One region of the Pseudomonas sp. NPDC077451 genome, then DNA from elsewhere that is predicted to be linked to it. Evidence: predicted binding sites of a transcription regulator. Region 1 holds the regulator's gene; each other region holds the start of a gene.
The links. The regulator sigma-54, encoded in region 1, starts transcription at its own class of promoters, with help from an activator protein. The targets are predictions, from matches to a motif close to ANTGGCATNNANNTTGCTNT.

Region 1 (7,259 bases):
CGAGTAGACATGTCTCGTTAAAACAGCCACGGCCTCGACCCCAGCCAGAACGCATCGATAGCCAATCAAGGTGCGTTTTTCCGTCTGTTAACCTCGGTCCAGCCTTAGGCTTTGTTCCAGGGAACCCGGTGGTTGGGATTGCCAGCCACCGCTTATGTTGTCCCGGACGGCCAACTAACGACCGTTCTGAATATCCATCACAGCCTGATACAGTTCCTGTCCCGACGTGGTCCCGCGCAGCCGTTCACGGACCTCTTCGCGATCCAGCATGCTGGCAATCTGGCGAAGCAGCTCCAGATGTTCATCGGTGGCTGCTTCTGGCACCAGCAATACGAACAATAGATCGACGGGAGCGCCGTCGATTGCATCGAAATCTACTGGTGTATCGAGTCTCAGCACTGCACTGAGCGGCGATGTGCAGCCGGGCATACGGCAGTGCGGGATAGCAATGCCATTGCCGAAGCCGGTTGAGCCAAGCTTCTCGCGGGCGATGAAGCTTTCAAAGATCGCTTGGCTATCAAGATCTGGCAGATCCCCACCAAGCACCTTGGCGATCTGCTCCAGTACGCGCTTCTTGCTGCCGCCCGGTACGCCCACTAGGGCGCGGCCGGGGGTTAGGATATTTTCGATTCGGATCATGATGGGTTAGCGAGCCAGGGCGCCCTGATGGTGGTCGAGCTGTTTTTCTTTGTGCTTGATGAGCTGCCGATCGAGCTTGTCCGCAAGCAGATCGATCGCGGCGTACATGTCGCTGTGCTCGGCGTTAGCGACAACTTCGCGGCCAGCTACATGTAAGGTCGCTTCGGCCTTCTGCCTCAGCTTCTCGACTTGAAGAACGACTTGAATGGCAATGATGCGATCGAAATGCCGTTCTAACCGCTCGAATTTCTCTTCGACGTAGTCACGCAGGGGTTCTGTGATTTCCAGGTGAAGGCCAGTGATGTTGACTTGCATACTGCATCTCCTTTTTGCCACATGCGGATTGGTGGGCAGCAAGCCCGCCATTCGGAAGAACTCGACCAGTGCTCTGGTGTTACATCAGCCGCTTGCGCTCGCTGGATGGCGCGATACCGAGTGATTCGCGGTACTTTGCGACGGTGCGGCGTGCGACCTGAATCCCCTGTTCCTCCAGTAGACCAGCGATCTTGCTGTCGCTCAATGGCTTTTTCTGGTTTTCCGCGGCCACCAGTTTCTTGATGATTGCGCGGATGGCAGTGGACGAGCACTCGCCGCCTTCGGCAGTGCTCACATGGCTCGAAAAGAAATATTTGAGTTCATAGATGCCCCGGGGCGTGTGCATGAACTTTTGCGTCGTGACCCGCGAAATGGTCGACTCATGCATACCCACCGCTTCGGCGATGTCGTACAGCACTAGCGGCTTCATGGCCTCGTCGCCGTGCTCGAAAAAGCCCCGCTGATGCTCGACGATCTGGGTGGCCACCTTCATCAGCGTTTCGTTGCGGCTGAGCAGGCTTTTGATGAACCAGCGTGCTTCTTGCAGCTGGTTTCGCATGAAGGTGTTATCCGCGCTTGAATCGGCCCGTTTGACGAACCCGGCGTATTGCGCGTTTACCCTCAGGCGAGGCATTGCCTCCTGATTCAGTTCCACCAACCAGCGGCCATTGTGCTTGCGCACGATAACGTCAGGCACCACATATTCGGGCTCACCCGCTTCGATCTGAGAGCCGGGGCGTGGATTGAGCGTTTGAATCAAGTCGATGATCTGGCGCAGTTCGTCTTCTTTGAGCTTCATCCTGCGCATCAGCAAGCTGTAATCGCGCCCGCCAAGAATATCCAGGTGGTCACTCACCAGCCGGATGGCCTCACTCAGCCACTCGGTGCGTTCGGGCAGTTGACGAAGCTGCAGCAGCAGGCATTCACGCAGGTCACGCGCTCCGATGCCTGCGGGCTCGAACTGCTGAATTCGGCGCAGCACCACCTCGATCTCGTCGAGTTCGATTTCAAGCTCGGGGTCAAACGACTCGAGTACTTCTTCAAGCGTTTCGTCGAGATAACCCTGTGGATTGATACAATCGATCAGGGTGGCCGCGATGAGACGGTCGGTATCGCTCATCGGTGCGAGGTTGAGTTGCCAGAGCAGATGGCTTTGCAGGCTTTCGCCGCTAGAGGTCCGGCTGGTGAAATCCCACTCATCGTCATCGCTGCTCGGCAAGCTGCTGGCGCTGGTCTGATAGATGTCTTCCCAAGCGGTGTCTACCGGCAGCTCATTTGGGATGCGGTCGCCCCAGTCGCCTTCTTCGAGGTTCTCCACCGTGTTGATGGGCTCCTCGTAATTGTTGTCCGGCTCGCTTTGCACGGTTGAGTCAGTCGAAGGGCTTTCGCTTTTCTTTTCGACAGACTCGGCCATCGGATCGGAGTTGTCGAAATCATCCCCGTCTTCTTCGCGCTCGAGCATGGGATTGGAATCCAGCGCTTCCTGAATCTCTTGTTGGAGATCAAGCGTGGATAGCTGGAGCAATCGTATGGCTTGTTGCAGCTGCGGTGTCATCGTCAGCTGCTGGCCCATCTTCAGGACTAGCGATGGTTTCATGGCAGAGGACTTCGAACCTTTTTTGCCGGCGCAACCGCGCCTGTTCCGATTTCGCTGGCGCCGCGCGCCCGTGTAAGCAAATTATATGCCTGCCATTGAAGCCTTTGCCTAGCCCTGTAGGTTCGTCCGGGCAGAAAAAACGACTTCAAAGTCGGAATTCGTGTCCCAGATAGACTTCCTTGACCAGCTGGTTGGCCAAGATGGTCTCTGCGTCGCCTTCGGCGATCAATTGACCGTCGTTGACGATGTAGGCGGTTTCGCAGATATCCAGCGTTTCGCGGACGTTGTGATCGGTGATCAGGACGCCGATGCCCTTGGCCTTCAGGTGATGAATGATCTGCTTGATGTCGCCGACCGAGATGGGGTCGACGCCTGCGAAGGGTTCGTCAAGAAGAATGAACTTGGGTGCCGTGGCCAGGGCGCGGGCTATCTCGACGCGGCGTCGTTCGCCACCGGACAGGCTCATGCCGAGGCTGTCACGGATGTGGTGAATGTGAAACTCCTGCAGCAGGCCTTCGAGGGCTTGTTGCCGACCGCTGCGATCAAGGTCCTTGCGCGTTTCAAGGATCGCCATAATGTTGTCGGCTACCGACAGCTTGCGAAAGATCGAGGCTTCCTGCGGCAGATAGCCAATACCGGCTCGGGCTCGGCCGTGCATGGGCAGGTGCGTCACGTCCTGGTCATCGATCAGGACCCGGCCCTGATCCGCTTTTACCAAACCGACGATCATGTAGAAGCAGGTGGTCTTGCCGGCACCATTTGGGCCCAGCAGGCCCACGATCTGGCCGCTTTCGATGGAGAGACTGACATCACGCACGACCTGACGACTCTTATAGCTCTTAGCTAAATGCTGGGCCTTGAGAATTGCCATTACTCGGTCTGCTCCGTTGCCGGCTGATCTTTATTACGCGGCTGGATGACCATGTCCACACGAGGGCGTGGAGTGGTGACATCAGTATTGGTGGCGCGACCAGCATTGACGATCTGCCTCTGGGTGTCATAGACGATCTTTTCGCCTTCGAAAGTGTTGCCTTCCTGCACGACCTTGGCCTGGTCGATCAGCACGATCCTTTCGTTCGCGGCGAAATACTGGATGGTTAGCCCATAGGCCGTGACGATTTCCTTGTCTACCGCTGGTTTCTGCTCGTAGTAGGCCGGCTTGCCGATGGCGGTGAAAACCTCGACATCACCGTTTTCGGCCTGGGTGATGGTGACCGTGTCGCCAGTAATTTTCATGGTGCCTTGGGTGATGACCACATCGCCGCGATACACGGCGACGCCCTGTCGGTCGTCCAGTTCGGCGGTGTCGGCCTGCACACGGATAGGCTGGTTGCGGTCCTCTGGGAGCGCATGGGCGTTCGAACCGAGCAGGAAGATAGTCAAACCGATCAAAAGGGGGAGGGTCTTAACGCAGCTCATGCTGGCCTCTTACGTTGGATAGCAGGAGCATCCTGCCTTCATCTAGATACGCTTTCATGCCCGTAGCGGTCGTTACACCGTTTGCGGCGATGATTCTAACGGGTTGGCGGGTCTCGGCATAATCCTTCTCGGGGAGCACCGTCATCCTGCTGGTGGTAATGATCGTCGGGCGGCCTTTGGCGTCATTGCGTTCGATCCTGACGTTGTCGATCAGCTCGACTTGCTCGCCCTGCGGGCCCACTTCGCCGCGCTCGCTGGTGACGTGCCACGGTAGCTCGGAACCTCGAAAGGACCGAAGGTCGGGGCGGGTCAGCAAGCTGACATCGCTGGCCTTGATATGCTCCACCTTTTCGGCAGTCAGCTCATAGTTGCGCTTGCCGTCCGGCTGGTATTGCACGGTGCGGGAGTTGGTGACGTAGAAGTCGATGGGCGACTCTTGACCCTGTGTCGCTGGAGCGTCCTGCATGAAGCTCTCGGGGCGAATGTTCCAGTAGCCAATCGCGATCAGAAGCAGGGCGATGAATAGCAGGATGACGGGGAAGCGGAGTCTGCTTAGCATGGATGCCTCTAGAGGTAAGCGGTCTGAGCGGCTTCGAGGCGGCCCTGGGCTCGCATGATCAGTTCGCAGAATTCTCGCGCCGCGCCCTCGCCACCACGGGCGGTGGTGACGCCGTGAGCATGCTGACGAACGAAAGCGTCGGCACTGGCGACCGCCATGCCCAGGCCTACCCGGCGAATCACCGGCAGGTCTGGTAGGTCATCACCGAGATACGCGACCTCGGCGTAGTCCAGGCCGAGTTCGCCGAGCAATTCATCAAGCACCACGAGCTTGTCTTCACGCCCCTGATAAAGGTGCTGGATGCCCAGGTTTTGCGCCCTGCGTTCAACCACCGGCGTCTTGCGGCCGCTGATGATCGCGGTGCGTACGCCGGAATTGATCAGCATCTTGATGCCGTGGCCGTCGAGTGTGTTGAAGGTCTTGAACTCGCTGCCATCGACAAGGAAGTACAGTTTGCCGTCGGTGAGTACGCCATCGACATCGAATATGGCCAAGCGAATGTCGCGGGCACGCCGTAATAAGTCGTTCACTTACATCACTCCTGCGCGCAACAGATCGTGCATGTTCAACGCGCCAATCGGTCGGTCGTTTTCATCAACCACCACGAGCGCGTTGATCTTGTTGTCTTCCATAATTTTCAGTGCTTCGGCAGCAAGCATGTCGGCGTTAGCGGTCTTGCCATGCAGTGTCATGACCTGATCGATGCTGGCTTGACGAATGTCGATGCCCTTGTCCAGCGTGCGGCGCAAGTCGCCGTCGGTGAAGATCCCCGCCAGGCGGCCGTCTGCCTCTACCACGGCCGTCATCCCAAGTCCTTTCTGGGTCATTTCCAACAGGGCCTCGCGGAGGGATGTGCCACGATTGATCAGCGGCAGGCGATCACCAGCGTGCATCACATGCTCGACCTTCAGCAGTAGGCGTCTGCCCAAAGCGCCGCCCGGATGTGAGAAGGCGAAATCCTCGGCAGTAAAGCCACGCGCTTCCAGCAGCGCAATCGCCAGCGCATCACCTAGTACCAGGCTGACGGTCGTCGATGAAGTCGGTGCCAGGTTCAGGGGGCAGGCCTCGATGGCGACGCTGGCGTCGATGTTGACCTCTGCCGCCTTTGCGAGCACTGACTCGGGGTTGCCCGTCATGCTGATCAAGGTGATGCCGAGGCGCTTGATCAACGGCAGCAAGGTGACGATCTCGCTGGTGGTTCCCGAATTGGAAAGCGCCAGCACCACGTCATCATGCGTGATCATTCCCATGTCGCCATGGCTGGCCTCGGCCGGATGGACGAAGAACGCCGTGGTGCCGGTGCTGGCGAGCGTGGCGGCGATCTTATTGCCGATATGCCCAGACTTGCCCATGCCGACGACGACGACTCGGCCCTTACTCTGCAGGATCAGCTCGCAGGCTTTGACGAAGTGCTCATCGATGCGTGTGCTGAGCTGTTCCACCGCCTCCATTTCCATGCGGATGGTGCGTTGGGCAGTCTCGATCAACTGGCTGCTCTGGCTCATGTATGGGTCATCGCCTGAATGAAAACGCGGGATTATAGCGGTAAACCGGACGCCGCTCACTGAAAAGCCTGGCGCGGATCGTCGCGTTTGAAGCTGAACCCAGGCTGAACGAATGTGCGCTCGCTCATGCAACGACACAGAGACCAGCTTGGGGTGCACATGGCGCGGTGCTATAGTTCGCGCCGCCAAAAACGGCTCTGCGAAGTATCTCCGAAAGAACGGGGGGCGTCTGATTCGCAAGCTGTATCCGAGGAGATCCGATGAGCGCCGCCAACGCTAACGCCGTCGAGCTGAAGGGTGTGACCTTCAAGCGCGGTGAGCGGAGCATTTTCAATAACGTCGACATTGTCATTCCCCGCGGCAAGGTGACGGCCATCATGGGCCCTTCCGGCTGTGGCAAGACTACGTTGCTGCGCCTGATCGCCGCCCAACTCAAACCGACCCGCGGTGAAGTCTGGGTGTCTGGAACCAATTTGCCGACGCTGTCGCGTCGCGAGCTGTTCGACATGCGCAAGCAGATGGGCGTGCTGTTCCAGAGCGGCGCCTTGTTCACGGACCTAGATGTGTTCGAGAACGTCGCCTTCCCGCTACGCGTCCACACCAAGCTGCCCGAAGAGATGATTCGCGACATCGTGCTGATGAAGCTGCAGGCGGTTGGCTTGCGTGGGGCAGTCGAGCTGATGCCAGAAGAGCTGTCGGGAGGAATGAAACGACGGGTGGCGCTTGCGCGTGCGATCGCGCTCGACCCGCAGATCCTGATGTACGACGAGCCGTTTGCGGGACAGGACCCCATTGCAATGGGCGTTCTGGTACAGCTGATTCGATTGCTAACCGACGCGCTGGGAATCACCAGTATCGTCGTCTCCCACGACCTGGCCGAAACCGCGAGCATCGCTGACTACATCTACGTGGTGGGCGACGCCCAGGTATTGGGGCAGGGGACGCCGGCGGAGCTTCACGAATCGACCAATCCGCGGATTCGGCAATTTATGAAAGGGGCCGCGGATGGTCCGGTACCGTTCCATTTTCCGGCGCCGGCCTATGCCGAGGATCTTTTGCGAGGCTCAGATGCGTAAGCGTTCTTTGATCGAGCGTGTCCGCCTGGTAGGTGAGGCTGGAATGAACGTAGTCGCGGCTCAGGGGCGCGCGACGTTGTTTCTTTTTCACGCATTGTTTGGCCCCAGCGGGTTGGACGGTCGTTTTTCTCTGCTGATCAAGCAGTTGT
Region 2 (7,259 bases), on a different contig from region 1:
TCGATCTCGAACAGTTCGAAGGCAATGCACAAGCGATTCGGTTGGTGGTCAGCCTGCTGCGGCTCAATCTGACTTACACACAGACGGCGGGCCTGCTCAAATACGTGCGAGCCGCTTACGCGCCTAAGCCGGCCAAGGGGACACCTGGTGCCTATCTGCTGAAGAAGCCAGGCTTTTACCTGTCAGAGGAACCTTTCGTCGCTGAGCTGCAGGCTGCGTTGGGGTTGCAGCCAGGCACGCGGCACCCAGTTGCGTACATCATGGAGGCAGCCGATGACATCGCCTATTGCCTGGCAGATATTGAAGACTCGGTGGAGAAGGGGATCTTCACCATCGAACAGCTATCACTGCTGCTAATCGCCAAATTCACCGAACACGGCTCGCCCGACGAGCCGGTCGCGAACACCGGCCGCAGTTTTCGCAGCATGGTCGAGTACGCCCAAGCGCGTGCTGCAAAGGAACCGATCAACAAGGTGGGCGAATTTTTCATCTGGCTGCGTGTGAATCTGGTACACCCGCTGGTGCAGCACGCCGCCCAGCAGTTCATCGAGCATATCGAGGCGGTTTACGACGGCACGCTCGATCGTGCACTGTTGGAGGACGCAAGTCTTGCCAACGCCATCGTGCAGACCTTCAAGGATGTCGCGATGGATCGGGTGTTCTGTCACCGAGAGGTCGAAACCTTGCAACTGCAGGGCTACCGGATTCTGCAAGGGCTGCTCGACGCCTATTCGCCACTGCTGGCTGTCGCACCGGAGACCTTCCAGGCATTGACGGAAGGCCGTTGTCGCAGCGAGCCGCACTTGCAGATGCTTGCCCGCCGACTGCCCAGCCAACTGATCAAGGCCTACCACGGGTCGCTGAAAGCGCACCCTGAAGGCAGTGAAGAGCAGCCATTGTGGGAGTTCTACTACCGCTGCCGGATGTTGCAGGACTTTGTCAGCGGAATGACCGACCAGCTGGCACAGGACGAATACCGCACGCTCTCCGCTTTATAACGTCCGTCTATGCCTGCTGTTCTGGCAGGCATCATCGTCCGCTTCGCCTTGAGCTCACCTCCGACGCGCCAAAATTGCTCGCGCTGCCGTTTCGTTGGTATAGCGCTTGCATTTGTCTGGTGCGTGCGGATCGAGCGTAGCCCCGAAATGGCGCAACGATCGACTGCGAAATCAGGCGGGATTAACCGTAAGTGTCTGAAAAATAACGCTTCGGTTTTCGAGAGACGTCAATCTCGAAAGTCCGCCGCAACAGTTGATGGCAAGCCTTCAACCAATCGTGACGCAAGTTGGTGCGCTTGATTGGTGTGGATTGCTGTTTTGGTGCGCTTTCCATAGGACGTAGTAGATGGATAACCCAAGCAGTGCAGTAGAAGTCCTGATTCACGGTGCCAATACCCTGTTCATCCTGATGGGCGCTGTGATGGTCCTGGCGATGCATGCCGGTTTTGCCTTTCTCGAGGTCGGGACCGTACGCCTGAAAAACCAGGTCAATGCCCTGTCAAAAATCATCGCCGACTTTGCCGTCTCGACATTGGCGTATTTCTTTATCGGCTATTGGGTCGCATACGGTGTGACCTTTCTGCGGCCTGCGGATCAGCTTATTGCCGAAAACGGCTATTCACTGGTCAAGTTCTTCTTCTTGCTGACGTTCGCTGCAGCGATACCGGCGATCATTTCCGGCGGCATTGCCGAGCGCGCCAAATTCGGGCCGCAGCTGTGCGCTACCTTGCTGATCGTTGCGTTCGTCTACCCGTTCTTCGAAGGCATGATGTGGAACGGCAATTTCGGCGTTCAGGCTTGGCTGGAAGCGCAGTTTGGTGCCCCGTTCCATGATTTCGCCGGCTCGGTAGTGGTGCACGGTATGGGAGGTTGGCTCGCTTTCGGCGCGGTGATTCTGCTCGGTCGACGCAACGGTCGATACCGCGATGGCCGTCTGGTGGCCTTCGCCCCATCGAACATACCTTTCCTGGCACTGGGATCATGGATCCTCATCGTGGGCTGGTTCGGCTTCAACGTGATGAGTGCCCAGACGCTTGAGGGCGTCAGCGGGCTGGTGGCGATCAACTCGCTGATGGCCATGGTTGGCGGAACGGCGGCCGCATGGGCGGTTGGCCGCAACGACCCAGGCTTTCTGCACAACGGGCCGTTGGCTGGGCTGGTAGCGGTCTGCGCAGGCTCAGACCTGATGCATCCCATCGGTGCTTTGGCTACGGGTGTGGTAGCGGGCGCCTTGTTCGTCTGGGCATTCACCGCGGCCCAGGCCAAATGGAAGATCGACGATGTGCTCGGCGTCTGGCCATTGCATGGCCTCTGCGGCGTTTGGGGCGGGCTGGCTTGCGGGATCTTTGGTCAGCATGCCCTCGGGGGACTGGGCGGCATCAGCCTTATCAGTCAAGTGATAGGCACGGGCCTGGGTGTACTGGTTGCGCTCGGGGGCGGCTTCCTGGTCTACGGCGTGCTCAGGTCCACTGTTGGCATTCGTCTGAGCCAGGAAGAAGAATTCAACGGTGCCGACCTGTCGATCCACCGCATCGGTGCGTTGAGCCACGACTGACTTGAGGATGCCGGCCGCACGATGCGGCCGGCTTTTGGTGATTCGGGTTGATTGCCGCTGTGCGATCCCTTAGCTGCCCGTTCGATCGACCGTGTCGGTCTCGCCGGCATAGGCGCGCATGAACAGAGCGACGCAATCCTCGACATGGCGCTTCCCATCTTCGGCGTCCGGTCGCTCGGCATAGCCGATCAGCAGACGAAAATGAGCGGCGCCTTTAATCAACGAACAGAAATGTTCCGCTGCGCGCATCGGCTCGGGCACATCCAGCAACTGGCACCGGTGTGCCTGGTCGAGCAGCTGCTCCAGATCGAGCAACAGCTTCTGTGGGCCTGCATCGAAGAACATCCGCGACAGCGTCGGGTTCTGCGCCGCCATTGCCACCATCAGTCGGTGCAGGCCGATGGATTCGGGGCTGATGACCAGCTCGTGAAAAGCCTGGGCAATGTCCAGCAGGACCGAACGGAACTCACGGCCATGCTCCAGCACGAACAGCCGGCGCGGCAGACGCGTCTCGCAGGTTGCCTTTACCGCAGCGCCGAACAGCGCCTCCTTGTCTTTGAAATGACTGTACAGCGTGAGCTTCGATACGCCGGCTTCGGCGGCGATGGCGTCCATGCTGCTGCCTTCATAGCCATTGCCGAGGAACAGAGTTTGGGCAGCCGCCAGGATCGCTTCGCGCTTGGCGGGGTCCTTCGGACGGCCTGGGCCAGACGGTACGGGTGAGCTTTCGGTCATGGGCGTTTTTAATACTAGACTGGTGAGTTCGGTATTTTTACTATACCGCGCAGTATAAGTATTAGAACCCGCCTCGCGACAGAGAGAGATTCGACGTGTTCCGACATGCCTTGCCCTTCCTCGGTGTTTTTGGTTTCGTTTTGCTTGCCGGTTGCGGCAATGGCGAGCCTGAGCAACTCTCGACGCGGCCGGTGATGGTGGTTCAGCCACAGCCTGCCAGTGAGGCCTTTGAAAGCTATCCGGGCGAGGTGCATGCGCGCTACGAACCCGAACTGGCGTTTCGCATTGCAGGCAAGGTCACGGAGCGGATGGTCGAAGCCGGCGAGCGGGTGAGCAAGGACCAACCATTGGCCAAGCTCGATCCGCAGGATGTGCGACTGCAACTCGAGGGTATGCGTGCTCAGGTGGCGGCGGCGGAAGCCAACTTGCGGGTCGCCCGTGCCGAGCATGAGCGCTACAAGACCTTGATGGATCGCCAACTGGTCAGTCGCTCGCAATTCGACTCTTCTGAAAACGCCTATCGCTCCGCACAGGCACGGCTGCAACAAGCCCGTGCGGAATTCGACGTGGCCAACAACCAAGTCGGCTACGCCATCCTGCGAGCGACGCACGAAGGCGTGGTTGCTCAGCGTCGGGTTGAGGTGGGGCAAGTGGTTGGCGCTGGTCAGACGGCGTTTGTCCTGGCAGCCGATGGCGAACGCGAGGTGGCCATTAACCTGCCGGAACAGGCACTGGAACGCTACTCGGTCGGCCAACCGGTGTCGGTGGAAATCTGGTCGCAGCCGGGCAAGACGTATGCCGGCCACATCCGCGAGCTATCGCCAGCTGCCGACGCCCAGTCCCGGACCTACTCAGCGCGCGTTGCCTTCGATGATGCCGAGGTGCCTGCCGAACTTGGCCAGAGCGCGCTGGTTTCGATCCGCAGCAATGGCGAGGTGCCCTTGGCTGTGCCGCTTTCGGCGGTCACGGCCGAGCAGGGCAACGCTTACGTCTGGCGAGTCAGGGAGGACGCCACTCTTGAGCGCGTCGTCGTACAAACGGGGGCCTTCGGTGAATCCTCGGTGCCGATTCTCAAAGGCTTGCATGCCGACGATTGGATTGTGTTGGCGGGTGTGCAGATGCTCCACGAGAACCAGGCGGTGAGGGCGGTCGATCGTGATAACCGTCCGGTCGTGCTGGCAGCGCAGGAGTAATCACGATGCGCTTCAATCTTTCCGCCTGGGCGCTGGGTAACCGGCAGATCGTTGTCTATCTTATGCTGTTGATGGCCGTGGTCGGGGCGCTCTCTTACAGCAAGCTCGGTCAGAGCGAGGACCCGCCCTTTACCTTCAAGGCGATGGTAATTCAGACCCAGTGGCCCGGCGCGACCGCCGAAGAAGTCTCGCAGCAGGTCACCGAGCGCATCGAAAAGAAGCTGATGGAAACGGGAGAGTACGAGCGCATCGTGTCCTTTTCACGGCCGGGCGAATCCAACGTCACGTTCATGGCGCGCGATTCGATGCACTCCGAGCAGATCCCTGACCTCTGGTATCAGATCCGCAAGAAGATCGGCGACATCCGCCACGCCTTGCCCGCCGGTGTGCAGGGCCCATTCTTCAATGATGAATTCGGCACCACGTTCGGCAACATCTATGCGCTGACTGGCCAAGGCTTCGATTACGCCGTGCTCAAGGATTACGCCGATCGCATCCAGTTACAGCTGCAGCGTGTCGCAAACGTCGGCAAGGTCGAGCTGATCGGTCTACAGGACGAGAAGATTTGGATTGAGCTTTCCAACGTTAAGCTGGCCAATCTCGGCGTGCCGCTGGAGGCAGTCAAACAGGCGCTCGAAGCGCAGAACACCGTCATGTCGGCGGGATTCGTCGAGACACCCAGTGACCGTGTTCAGCTACGCGTCACCGGTAGCTTCGAGACGGTCAAGGAAATTCGCGACTTCCCCATCCGGGTCGCCGGCAGCACCTTCCGCATCGGTGATGTCGCCGAGGTCTATCGCGGTTTCAACGATCCGCCCGCGCCACGCATGCGCTACATGGGCGAACCGGCGATCGGCCTGGCGGTGTCGATGAAACCCGGAGGCGACATCCTCGTGCTCGGCGAGGCGCTGCAAGAGGCGTTCGCACGATTGCAGCAGGAATTGCCAGCGGGCATGCAGTTGCGCAAGGTCTCAGACCAGCCTGCGGCCGTGAAGACAGGTGTGGGCGAGTTCGTCCAGGTACTGATCGAGGCGCTGGTGATTGTGCTGCTGGTGAGCTTCTTCTCGCTGGGTGTCCGTACGGGGCTGGTGGTCGCGCTGTCGATCCCACTCGTATTGGCTATGACTTTCGCGGCCATGCATTACCTGGACATCGGTTTGCACAAGATTTCCCTGGGTGCGCTGGTGCTGGCGTTGGGACTCATGGTGGACGACGCGATCATCGCCGTGGAAATGATGGCGATCAAAATGGAGCAGGGCTTCGACCGACTCAAGGCCGCGAGTTATGCCTGGACCAGTACGGCCTTTCCGATGCTCACCGGTACGCTGATCACCGCCGCGGGCTTTCTACCGATTGCCACCGCGCAGTCCAGCACGGGCGAATACACCCGTTCGATCTTTCAGGTAGTGACCATCGCCCTGATCGCCTCCTGGATCGCCGCCGTAGTGTTCGTGCCGTTATTGGGGGAGAAACTGCTGCCCGATCTGGCCAAGCGTCATGCGCAAAAGCATGGCGGCAGCGAACAGGGACACGACCCGTATTCGACGCCGTTTTACCAGCGCGTGCGGCGCGTGATCCATTGGTGTGTGCAGCGGCGCAAGACGGTCATCATCCTGACCTTGTTGGCGTTCGTCGGCGCGATCGGATTGTTTCGTATCGTGCCGCAACAGTTCTTTCCCGCCTCCGGTCGTCTGGAGCTGATGGTCGATCTGAAGCTCGCTGAAGGTGCCTCGCTCAAGGCTACCGAAGCCGAGGTCCATCGCCTTGAGGAGATGCTCAAGGACCGCGCCGGCATCGACAATTACGTGGCCTATGTCGGTAGCGGGTCGCCGCGTTTTTACCTGCCGCTGGATCAGCAGCTGCCGGCCACCAGCTTCGCTCAGATCGTGGTATTGGCTGACAGTATCGAGCAGCGTGAGGCCTTACGTAGCTGGCTGATCGAGCGATTGCGGGAAGATTTCCCGACCTTGCGCGGCCGCGTCAGTCGTCTGGAAAACGGTCCGCCCGTGGGCTATCCGGTGCAGTTCCGGGTCACTGGTGAGCATATCGATGTGGTGCGCAAGCTGGCACGTCAGGTCGCGGCCAAGGTGCGCGAGAACCCCTATGTGGCTAACGTCCATCTCGACTGGCAGGAGCCGAGCAAGGTGGTCTGGCTGAACGTGGATCAGGATCGTGCCCGTGCGCTGGGCGTCAGTACGGTTGAACTGTCGAACTTCCTCAAGCGCACCTTTACCGGCACCACGGCGAGCCAGTTCCGGGAAGATAACGAGCTGATCGAGATCCTGATTCGTGGCACTGCACGCGAACGCGAAACCCTGTCCATGTTGCCCAGCCTGGCGATTCCCACAGCCAGCGGCCGCAGTGTGCCTTTGTCGCAGGTCGCAACCCTGGAATACGGCTTCGAAGAGGGTGTGATCTGGCATCGCAATCGGATGCCGACGGTAACGGTGCGTGCCGACATCTATGGCGATCAGCAGCCGGCCTCGCTGGTGCAACAGATCGAGCCGACCCTGAGTGAGGTACGCGAGGCGCTGCCCAGCGGTTACCTGCTGGAAGTCGGCGGTACCGTCGAGGACTCCAGTCGCGGCCAGGCCTCGGTGAATGCCGGAATGCCGCTGTTCATCATTGTTGTGGTGAGCCTGCTGATGCTGCAGCTGAAAAGCTTCTCACGTTCGGCGATGGTGTTCCTGACCGCACCGCTGGGGCTGATTGGCGTAGCACTGTTCCTATTGCTGTTCGGCAAGCCGTTCGGTTTCGTAGCGATGCTCGGCACTATCG
Region 3 (7,259 bases), on a different contig from region 1:
CAACGTCCTGATCTTTAGCGTCGCGTCCTGTTCTAGCCTCAATTGCCCGAATTGCCTCACTGACCATGCGCGAGTTTCGGTGTACCGAACGCGGCGCCCAGTCACCTTTGCGCACCTCGTCGAGCATGGCGCCGCGGATGCGAATACCGGCGTAGGTCTCGAAACTCGCCCCTTTTCCGGCGTCATATTTTTTTGACGCCTCCAGCAAGCCGATCATGCCGGCCTGCATCAGGTCGTCGACCTGCACGCTCGCTGGCAAACGCGCCAGGAGGTGATAGGCAATGCGCTTGACCAGCGGTGCGTACTGATCGATGAGTTGATATTGCGAGTCTTTAGCCTGAGCTTTGCTGTAATACATACCGAATCCAGCCGCTATTGTTCGTTAGGCTCTGCGGCGGGCCTGACCAGGCGCTCCACAAAGAACTCCAGATGACCGCGTGGCGTTGCCGGCAACGGCCAAGTGTCCACCTTCTGCGCGATAGCCCTGAACGCCAGCGAGCACTTTGCGCGCGGGTAGGCCTCATAAACGGCGCGCTGCTTCTGCACAGCCTTGCGCACCGCTTCGTCATACGGGATGGCGCCGACGTACTGCAGCGCCACGTCGAGGAAGCGCTCAGTCACCTTGGTCAGCTTGGCAAACAGGTTGCGCCCTTCCTGCGGCGCATGGGCCATGTTGGCCAAGACCCGGAAGCGGCTGATGCCGTAGTCACGATTGAGCAGTTTGATCAGCGCATAGGCATCGGTGATTGACGTGGGCTCGTCGGTGACCACCAGCAACACTTCCTGCGCGGCGCGAACAAAGCTCACCACACCGTCACCAATGCCAGCGGCGGTGTCGATGATCAGCACATCGATATCATCGCCGATGTCGCTGAAAGCCTGGATGAGGCCAGAATGTTGAAGCGTCGACAGCTGCACCATGCTCTGAGTGCCGGAAGCGGCCGGAACAACACGTATGCCGCCCGGCCCCTGAATCAGCACATCGCGCAGGTCGCATTCACCGGAAATGACATCGGCCAGGGTGCGTTTTGTCGTCAGGCCGAGCAACACGTCGACGTTAGCCAGACCAAGGTCAGCGTCGAGCAATACCACTCGACGCCCGAGATCGGCCAGCGCCAAGGCCAGATTGACCGACACGTTGGTCTTGCCGACGCCACCCTTGCCGCCGGTCACTGCAATAACCTGTACGGGATGCATACCCATTTTCACACGCCTATCTCTTGCTGGAGCCCTTGGGCCATCGATGCGTTCAGCGGGAACGCGTCTTCTTTGTGTGTCTCTCGGAGCATTGCGTTCATCCGACCTTCCTAGAACCGTTGTACAGATCGGAGAACATGTCAGCCATGGTTTCCTCGCTAGGAGCCTCTTCCGATTGCAGGCTCACCGCGCGGCTGACCAACTGGTGACTGCGTGGCAGATGCAGGTCATCAGGAATGCGCGGCCCATCAGCGAGGTAAGCGATGGGCAGGTGCTGACTGATGATAAGACCAAGTACGTCACCCAAGCTCCCGGCTTCATCCAGTTTAGTCAGAATGCAGCCAGCCAGCCCGCAACGACGGTAGTTGTGCCAGGTGGCCTTGAGCACCTGACTCTGGCTGGTTGCAGGCAGGACCAGGTAATTCTTCGCTTTGATGCCGCGGTCCGCCAGGGCCTCGAGTTGCACCTTCATCATCGAGTCACCCGCTGGCAGGCCGGCGGTGTCGACAAGGATCAGGCGCTTACGGGCTAGCGGCGCCAAGGTTTTGCTCAAGGGCTGGCTGGGGTCCAGCTGAATGACCGGAACGTCGAGAATCCTTCCCAGGGTTTTCAGCTGTTCCTGAGCACCGATGCGGTAGTTATCCATGCTCGCCAAAGCGATGCTCTGCGGGCCGTGCTTGAGCACGTAACGCGCCGCGAGCTTGGCCAGCGTAGTGGTCTTGCCGGCACCGGCCGGGCCGACCAGGGCAATGACGCCGCCCTCTTCCAGCGGCTCGACCTTGCTGACCTTGATCGATTGCGCCAGATACGCCAACAACATCCGCCAGGCCTGGCGTGGCTCCGATACGGTCGAAACCTTTTCCAACAAGGCGCGCGACAGTTCGGCAGGCAGACCGATGCGCTGCAGGCGGCGCCAGAGGCCAGCCTGTTGGGGACGGCGGCTCTGCTCCTGTCCCCAGGCAATCGAACCGAGCTGCACTTCGATCAGTTCGCGCAGCCCCTGTAGCTCTGACTGCATCGCCTCGACCGCACGCGACTCGAACGACGAAGTTGCGGCAACCGGAGCTGCTTGGGCAGCCGCAGCCGGCTTTTCGTCAAGCAGCTGACGATCCTGGCCGACCGAACCACGCGATGGCGCGCTCATTTCGGCATGCGCGCTGGCAAGACGAGCCTGAGTCTTGCGCAGCTCGGCTTCCAGGGCCGGGTTCGGCTGCTTCGCCGCCGCCGACTCCATCGGATAATCAAGCACTGCGGTCAACTCGACGCCACCAGCGACCCGACGGTTTCCCGTGATCACGGCATCGGCGCCCAGCTCGTCACGAATCATCTTCATGGCGATACGCATGTCGGCTGCGAAGAAACGTTTGACCTGCATGGCCTGTAGCCCTCAGTTAATTCTGACCCACCGTCGAAACGATGGTGACCTGCTTGTTATCCGGTATTTCTTGATAGGCCAGGACATGAATGTTCGGTACAGCGAGCCGGGCGAATCGCGACAGCATCGCGCGGACCGGACCTGCCACCAGCAAAATCGCCGGCTTACCTAACATTTCTTGACGCTGTGCCGCTTCTACCAGAGAACGTTGCAACTTTTCGGCCATTCCCGGCTCGAGGAGGATGCCATCTTCCGAGCCTTGTCCTGCCTTCTGAAGGCTATTGAGCAATATCTGTTCCAACCTGGGTTCAAGCGTGATGACAGGCAGCTGCGGCTCAAGCCCGACAACGTTTTGCACGATTGCACGTGACAGCGCGACACGTACCGCAGCCACCATCGCGGCGGGATCTTGACTCTTGGCGGCAACGTTGGCGATGGCCTCAGCGATGGTTCGGATGTCACGCACCGGCACCTGCTCCTGTAGCAGCGCCTGCAGGACTTTAAGCAACGTAGACAGCGAGATCATCCCAGGCACCAGTTCCTCGGCAAGCTTGGGTGAGCTCTTTGCCAGCAACTGCAGCAGTTGCTGAACCTCCTCGTGGCCGAGCAGTTCATGGGCATGCTTGTGCAGTATCTGGTTGAGGTGGGTCGCCACTACGGTGCTGGCGTCGACCACCGTGTAGCCGAGCGACTGCGCCTGATCGCGCTGGCTGGCCTCGATCCACACCGCTTCCAGGCCGAAGGCCGGATCCTTGGCGGCGATGCCGTTGAGCGGGCCGAAAACCTGACCCGGATTGATCGCCAACTCACGATCCGGGTACACCTCTGCTTCCGCCAGGCTTACACCCATCAGCGTCAAGCGATAGGCGTTGGGCAGCAAGTCAAGATTGTCGCGAATATGCACCGACGGCATTAAAAATCCGAGGTCCTGGGACAGCTTCTTGCGCACACCCTTGATTCGAGCCAGCAGCTGTCCACCCTGATTGCGGTCGACCAGCGGAATGAGCCGGTAACCGACCTCCAGACCGACCATGTCCACCGCTGTCACATCATCCCAGCCCAGCTCTTTGGTCTCAGCTGTACGCTGGGCAGGGAGCATTTCCTGCTGCTTCTGCACGTCCTGTTCGGCCTTTTGCGTGACCTGATTCTTGCGATGCCAGATCCAGTAGGCGGCGCCGGCGGCGGCACCACCGAGACCAAGGAAGGACATGTGTGGCATGCCAGGCACCAGGCCCATGGCAATCATGATGCCTGCCGATACCGCCAGTGCTTTCGGCGATGCGAACATCTGCCGGTTGATCTGCTGCCCCATGTCTTCGGAGCTGGTGACGCGGGTCACCATGATGGCTGCAGCGGTCGACAGCAACAACGACGGGATCTGAGCGACGAGGCCGTCACCGATGGTCAGCAGTGCATATACCTGGCCGGCTTCACTGAAGCTCATCCCATGTTGAACCATGCCAATGCCGACGCCACCAATCAGGTTGATGAACAGGATCAGCAGGCCCGCAATGGCATCGCCGCGCACAAACTTGCTGGCACCGTCCATGGAGCCGTAGAAGTCCGCCTCGGAGGCAACTTCGACACGGCGCAATTTGGCTTCGGATTGATCGATCAATCCGGCGTTGAGGTCGGCGTCAATCGCCATTTGCTTGCCAGGCATGGCGTCGAGGGTGAAGCGCGCGCTGACTTCGGAGATTCGGCCGGCGCCCTTGGTGACCACGACGAAGTTGATGATCATCAGGATCGCGAAGACGACGATACCGACGACGTAGTTGCCGCCGATTACCACGTTACCGAAGGCCTCGATTACATGGCCCGCCGCCGATCCGCCCTCATGGCCGTTAATCAGCACCACCCGCGTCGACGCCACGTTGAGCGCGAGACGCATCAGCGTGGCGACCAGCAGAATCGTTGGGAACACGGCGAAATCCAACGGCCGCAATGCATAGACGCTGACCAGCAGCACGACGATCGACAAGGCGATGTTGAAGGTGAACAGCAGATCCAGGAGGAACGGCGGCACCGACAACATCATCATGCCCATCATCACCAGCAACAGCAGCGGCACACCCAGGTTGCCCCGCCCTGCGCCCGCTAGGCCATTGCCGAAATTGATGAGTTGCGTGCGATCCACGTAGACCCCGTCAGACAAGAACAAAGAATTGACGCGAAAACGCATCCTGTTCGAGCTATAGCAAGAAGGAGTCCAATTTTTGATCCCGCATCGATACGGCCCCATCCGCCCACGACGGGCCAATCGAACGCGCCTGGGCTGAGGCAGTCAGACAGTCGACGGGTGGCGTGACGCTGCCCTCCTTCAGTCAAACAGGAGCGTGCTATGAAACAGTGGTTAATCGCTGCAATGGCTAGCTGCGCCGCGGTTGGCGTGCAGGCCGAAACCCTTTCAGTCGAAATGAACAAGGTCAACGATCAAGGCGTTGCCAGCTCTGTCGGCACTGTGAAGATCGAAACCACCGATCAGGGTCTTGTATTTCGTCCGAATCTGTCAGGCCTGAACGCCGGCGCGCATGGCTTCCACGTCCACGCCAATGGCAGCTGCCAGCCTGCAGAGAAAGACGGCAAGCAGGCCGCAGCCGTTGCAGCCGGCGGCCACTGGGATCCGAAGAACGCTGGCAAGCATGGCGAACCTTGGGGTGAGGGACACATGGGTGACCTGCCCGTCCTGGTGGTTGATGCCGAGGGCAATGCCAACCAACCAGTCCTGGCGCCGCGCCTGAAGAGCCTCGGCGATCTCAAAGGGCATGCATTGATGGTTCACGAAGGCGGCGACAACTATTCTGATGAACCCAAACCGCTCGGCGGTGGCGGCGCTCGGGTGGCCTGCGGCGTGATCGAGTAACGCGGCTTCAGGCTTCAGTCGGGCTGGGCCTCTGCGACCCGGAGATCCGCATTGGTGGGCTGAAGCCCACCCTGCCGGGTACAAGTCGAATGATGACCGCCGTAGGGTGGGCTTCAGCCCACCAGTCCGGTAGGACGGCTCAACCCGCCAAGAAGATGAACACGGAGGACGGCGAACTAACCTACCGGACGGCTCCACGCCCAACGTTTCAAACCTCGAAACACCAAACTTCACACCGAGCGTATTCCCACTCGATCATTCATCGCGGCGCAAGTCCGGTGGAATGGGCAGACTGCTCAACGGATCTGGCCGCTTGCCCTTGCCGGAGCGGTACTGGCGTAGCTGATATACGTACGCCAGTACCTGGGCCACAGCGAGGTACAGCCCCGCTGGAATTTCCCGGTCGAGTTCGGTTGAGTAGTACACTGCTCGCGCCAGCGCAGGGGACTCAAGCACCGTCACCTTATGCTCGTTGGCGATTTCGCGAATCTTCAGAGCGACAAAATCCCCACCCTTGGCCACCAGCATTGGCGCCCCGCCTTTGCTGCCGTCGTATTTCAACGCTACGGCGAAGTGGGTCGGGTTGGTGATGACCACATCGGCGTCAGGGACGGCCTGCATCATCCGGCGTTGGGCAGCATCGCGCTGCAGCTGTCGAATCCGCGATTTGACCTCGGGCTTACCCTCGCTGTCCTTGTACTCGTCGCGCACTTCCTGCTTGGTCATCATCAGCTTCTGCTTGTTGTCCCAAAGCTGGAAAGGGACATCCACCGCGGCAATCAAAATCAGCCCGCAGGCCATCCACAGCGCGCACCAGCCGACCACCTCGACACTGTGCATGATGGCCAGATCCAGCGGCTGCTTGGCGATCGACAGCAGGTCGTCCTGATAGGCACTGAGCACGGCCAGCGCCACCGACAAAACAACGAGAAATTTGCCCAGTGCCTTCAGCAGCTCGACCAGCGCTTTGGTCGAGAACATCCGTTTGAGGCCTGGCCCGGGGTTCATACGACTGAACTTGGGTGCCATCGCCTTGGCTGAGAAAAGCCAGCCACCCAGCGAAATCGGGCCGATGATCGAGACGAGCAGCAGCACGATCAGCAGCGGCATGATGGCTTCCAGCGCAATCATGCCGCTCCCCATCAACAGCCTCACCATGGAGGCTTCGTCCAGCAGGGTTTCGCGGCTGAGCTCGAAGCTGCCCTGCATGATGGCAATCAGGCTGCCAGCCAGGCTGCCACCAGACGCCAATAAACCGCCAATGCCACCCAACGTTACCGCCACGGTGTTCAATTCACGAGAGCGGGCCAGCTGGCCTTTTTCACGGGACTCACGGATGCGTTTCTCCGTGGGTTCCTCGCTTTTATCGGCACCGCTTTCGCTCTCAGCCATGTACGGCCTCCGGCAGCATTAAGGAACGAATCAGCATCAGCGTAGACCGATCAGTTCGCGCAGCATCGCCAAGGCTTCACTGACGAAGGTCTGGTATTGGGCAAGAATGTCGGCCATGCCGATCCAGACGATGATCAAGCCGAGCACTAGCGTTAGCGGAAAACCGATCGAAAAAATGTTCAGCTGCGGCGCAGCGCGGGTCATCAGGCCGAACGCCAGGTTGACCACAAGCAGTGCCGTGATTGCTGGCAGTACCAACAACAGGCCGGCGCCGAGCACCCAGCCCAGCTTGCCGGCCACTTCCCAGAAATGGTTGGTGCCAACCAGCCAGCCGCCGATCGGCAGGGTAACGAAGCTTTCGGTGAGGATTTCCAGCACCACCAAGTGCCCATTCATCGCAAAGAACAGCAGAATCACCAGCATATTGAAGAA

Region 2: the regulator sigma-54 is predicted to act here: its motif matches at 1,092-1,111, upstream of ACIGHL_RS04420 (ammonium transporter).
Region 3: the regulator sigma-54 is predicted to act here: its motif matches at 4,767-4,786, upstream of flhA (flagellar biosynthesis protein FlhA).

Annotation. Positions count from the first base shown of each region.
Region 1 covers NZ_JBITVX010000005.1:89,556-96,814, reverse strand. Annotated here, with positions in the region: gene ptsN (PTS IIA-like nitrogen regulatory protein PtsN) at 175-639, opposite strand; gene hpf (ribosome hibernation-promoting factor, HPF/YfiA family) at 646-954, opposite strand; gene ACIGHL_RS10340 (RNA polymerase factor sigma-54) at 1,034-2,551, opposite strand; gene lptB (LPS export ABC transporter ATP-binding protein) at 2,697-3,422, opposite strand; gene lptA (lipopolysaccharide transport periplasmic protein LptA) at 3,422-3,970, opposite strand; gene lptC (LPS export ABC transporter periplasmic protein LptC) at 3,957-4,529, opposite strand; gene ACIGHL_RS10320 (KdsC family phosphatase) at 4,538-5,059, opposite strand; gene ACIGHL_RS10315 (KpsF/GutQ family sugar-phosphate isomerase) at 5,060-6,034, opposite strand; gene ACIGHL_RS10310 (ATP-binding cassette domain-containing protein) at 6,295-7,110, shown strand; gene mlaE (lipid asymmetry maintenance ABC transporter permease subunit MlaE) at 7,103-7,259, shown strand, end outside.
Region 2 covers NZ_JBITVX010000002.1:148,196-155,454, forward strand. Annotated here, with positions in the region: gene dgt (dGTPase) at 1-998, shown strand, start outside; gene ACIGHL_RS04420 (ammonium transporter) at 1,345-2,553, shown strand; gene ACIGHL_RS04425 (TetR/AcrR family transcriptional regulator) at 2,623-3,288, opposite strand; gene ACIGHL_RS04430 (efflux RND transporter periplasmic adaptor subunit) at 3,384-4,481, shown strand; gene ACIGHL_RS04435 (efflux RND transporter permease subunit) at 4,487-7,259, shown strand, end outside.
Region 3 covers NZ_JBITVX010000001.1:383,958-391,216, reverse strand. Annotated here, with positions in the region: gene fliA (RNA polymerase sigma factor FliA) at 1-358, opposite strand, end outside; gene fleN (flagellar synthesis regulator FleN) at 373-1,203, opposite strand; gene flhF (flagellar biosynthesis GTPase FlhF) at 1,295-2,572, opposite strand; gene flhA (flagellar biosynthesis protein FlhA) at 2,589-4,709, opposite strand; gene sodC (superoxide dismutase family protein) at 4,914-5,435, shown strand; gene flhB (flagellar biosynthesis protein FlhB) at 5,691-6,827, opposite strand; gene fliR (flagellar biosynthetic protein FliR) at 6,864-7,259, opposite strand, start outside.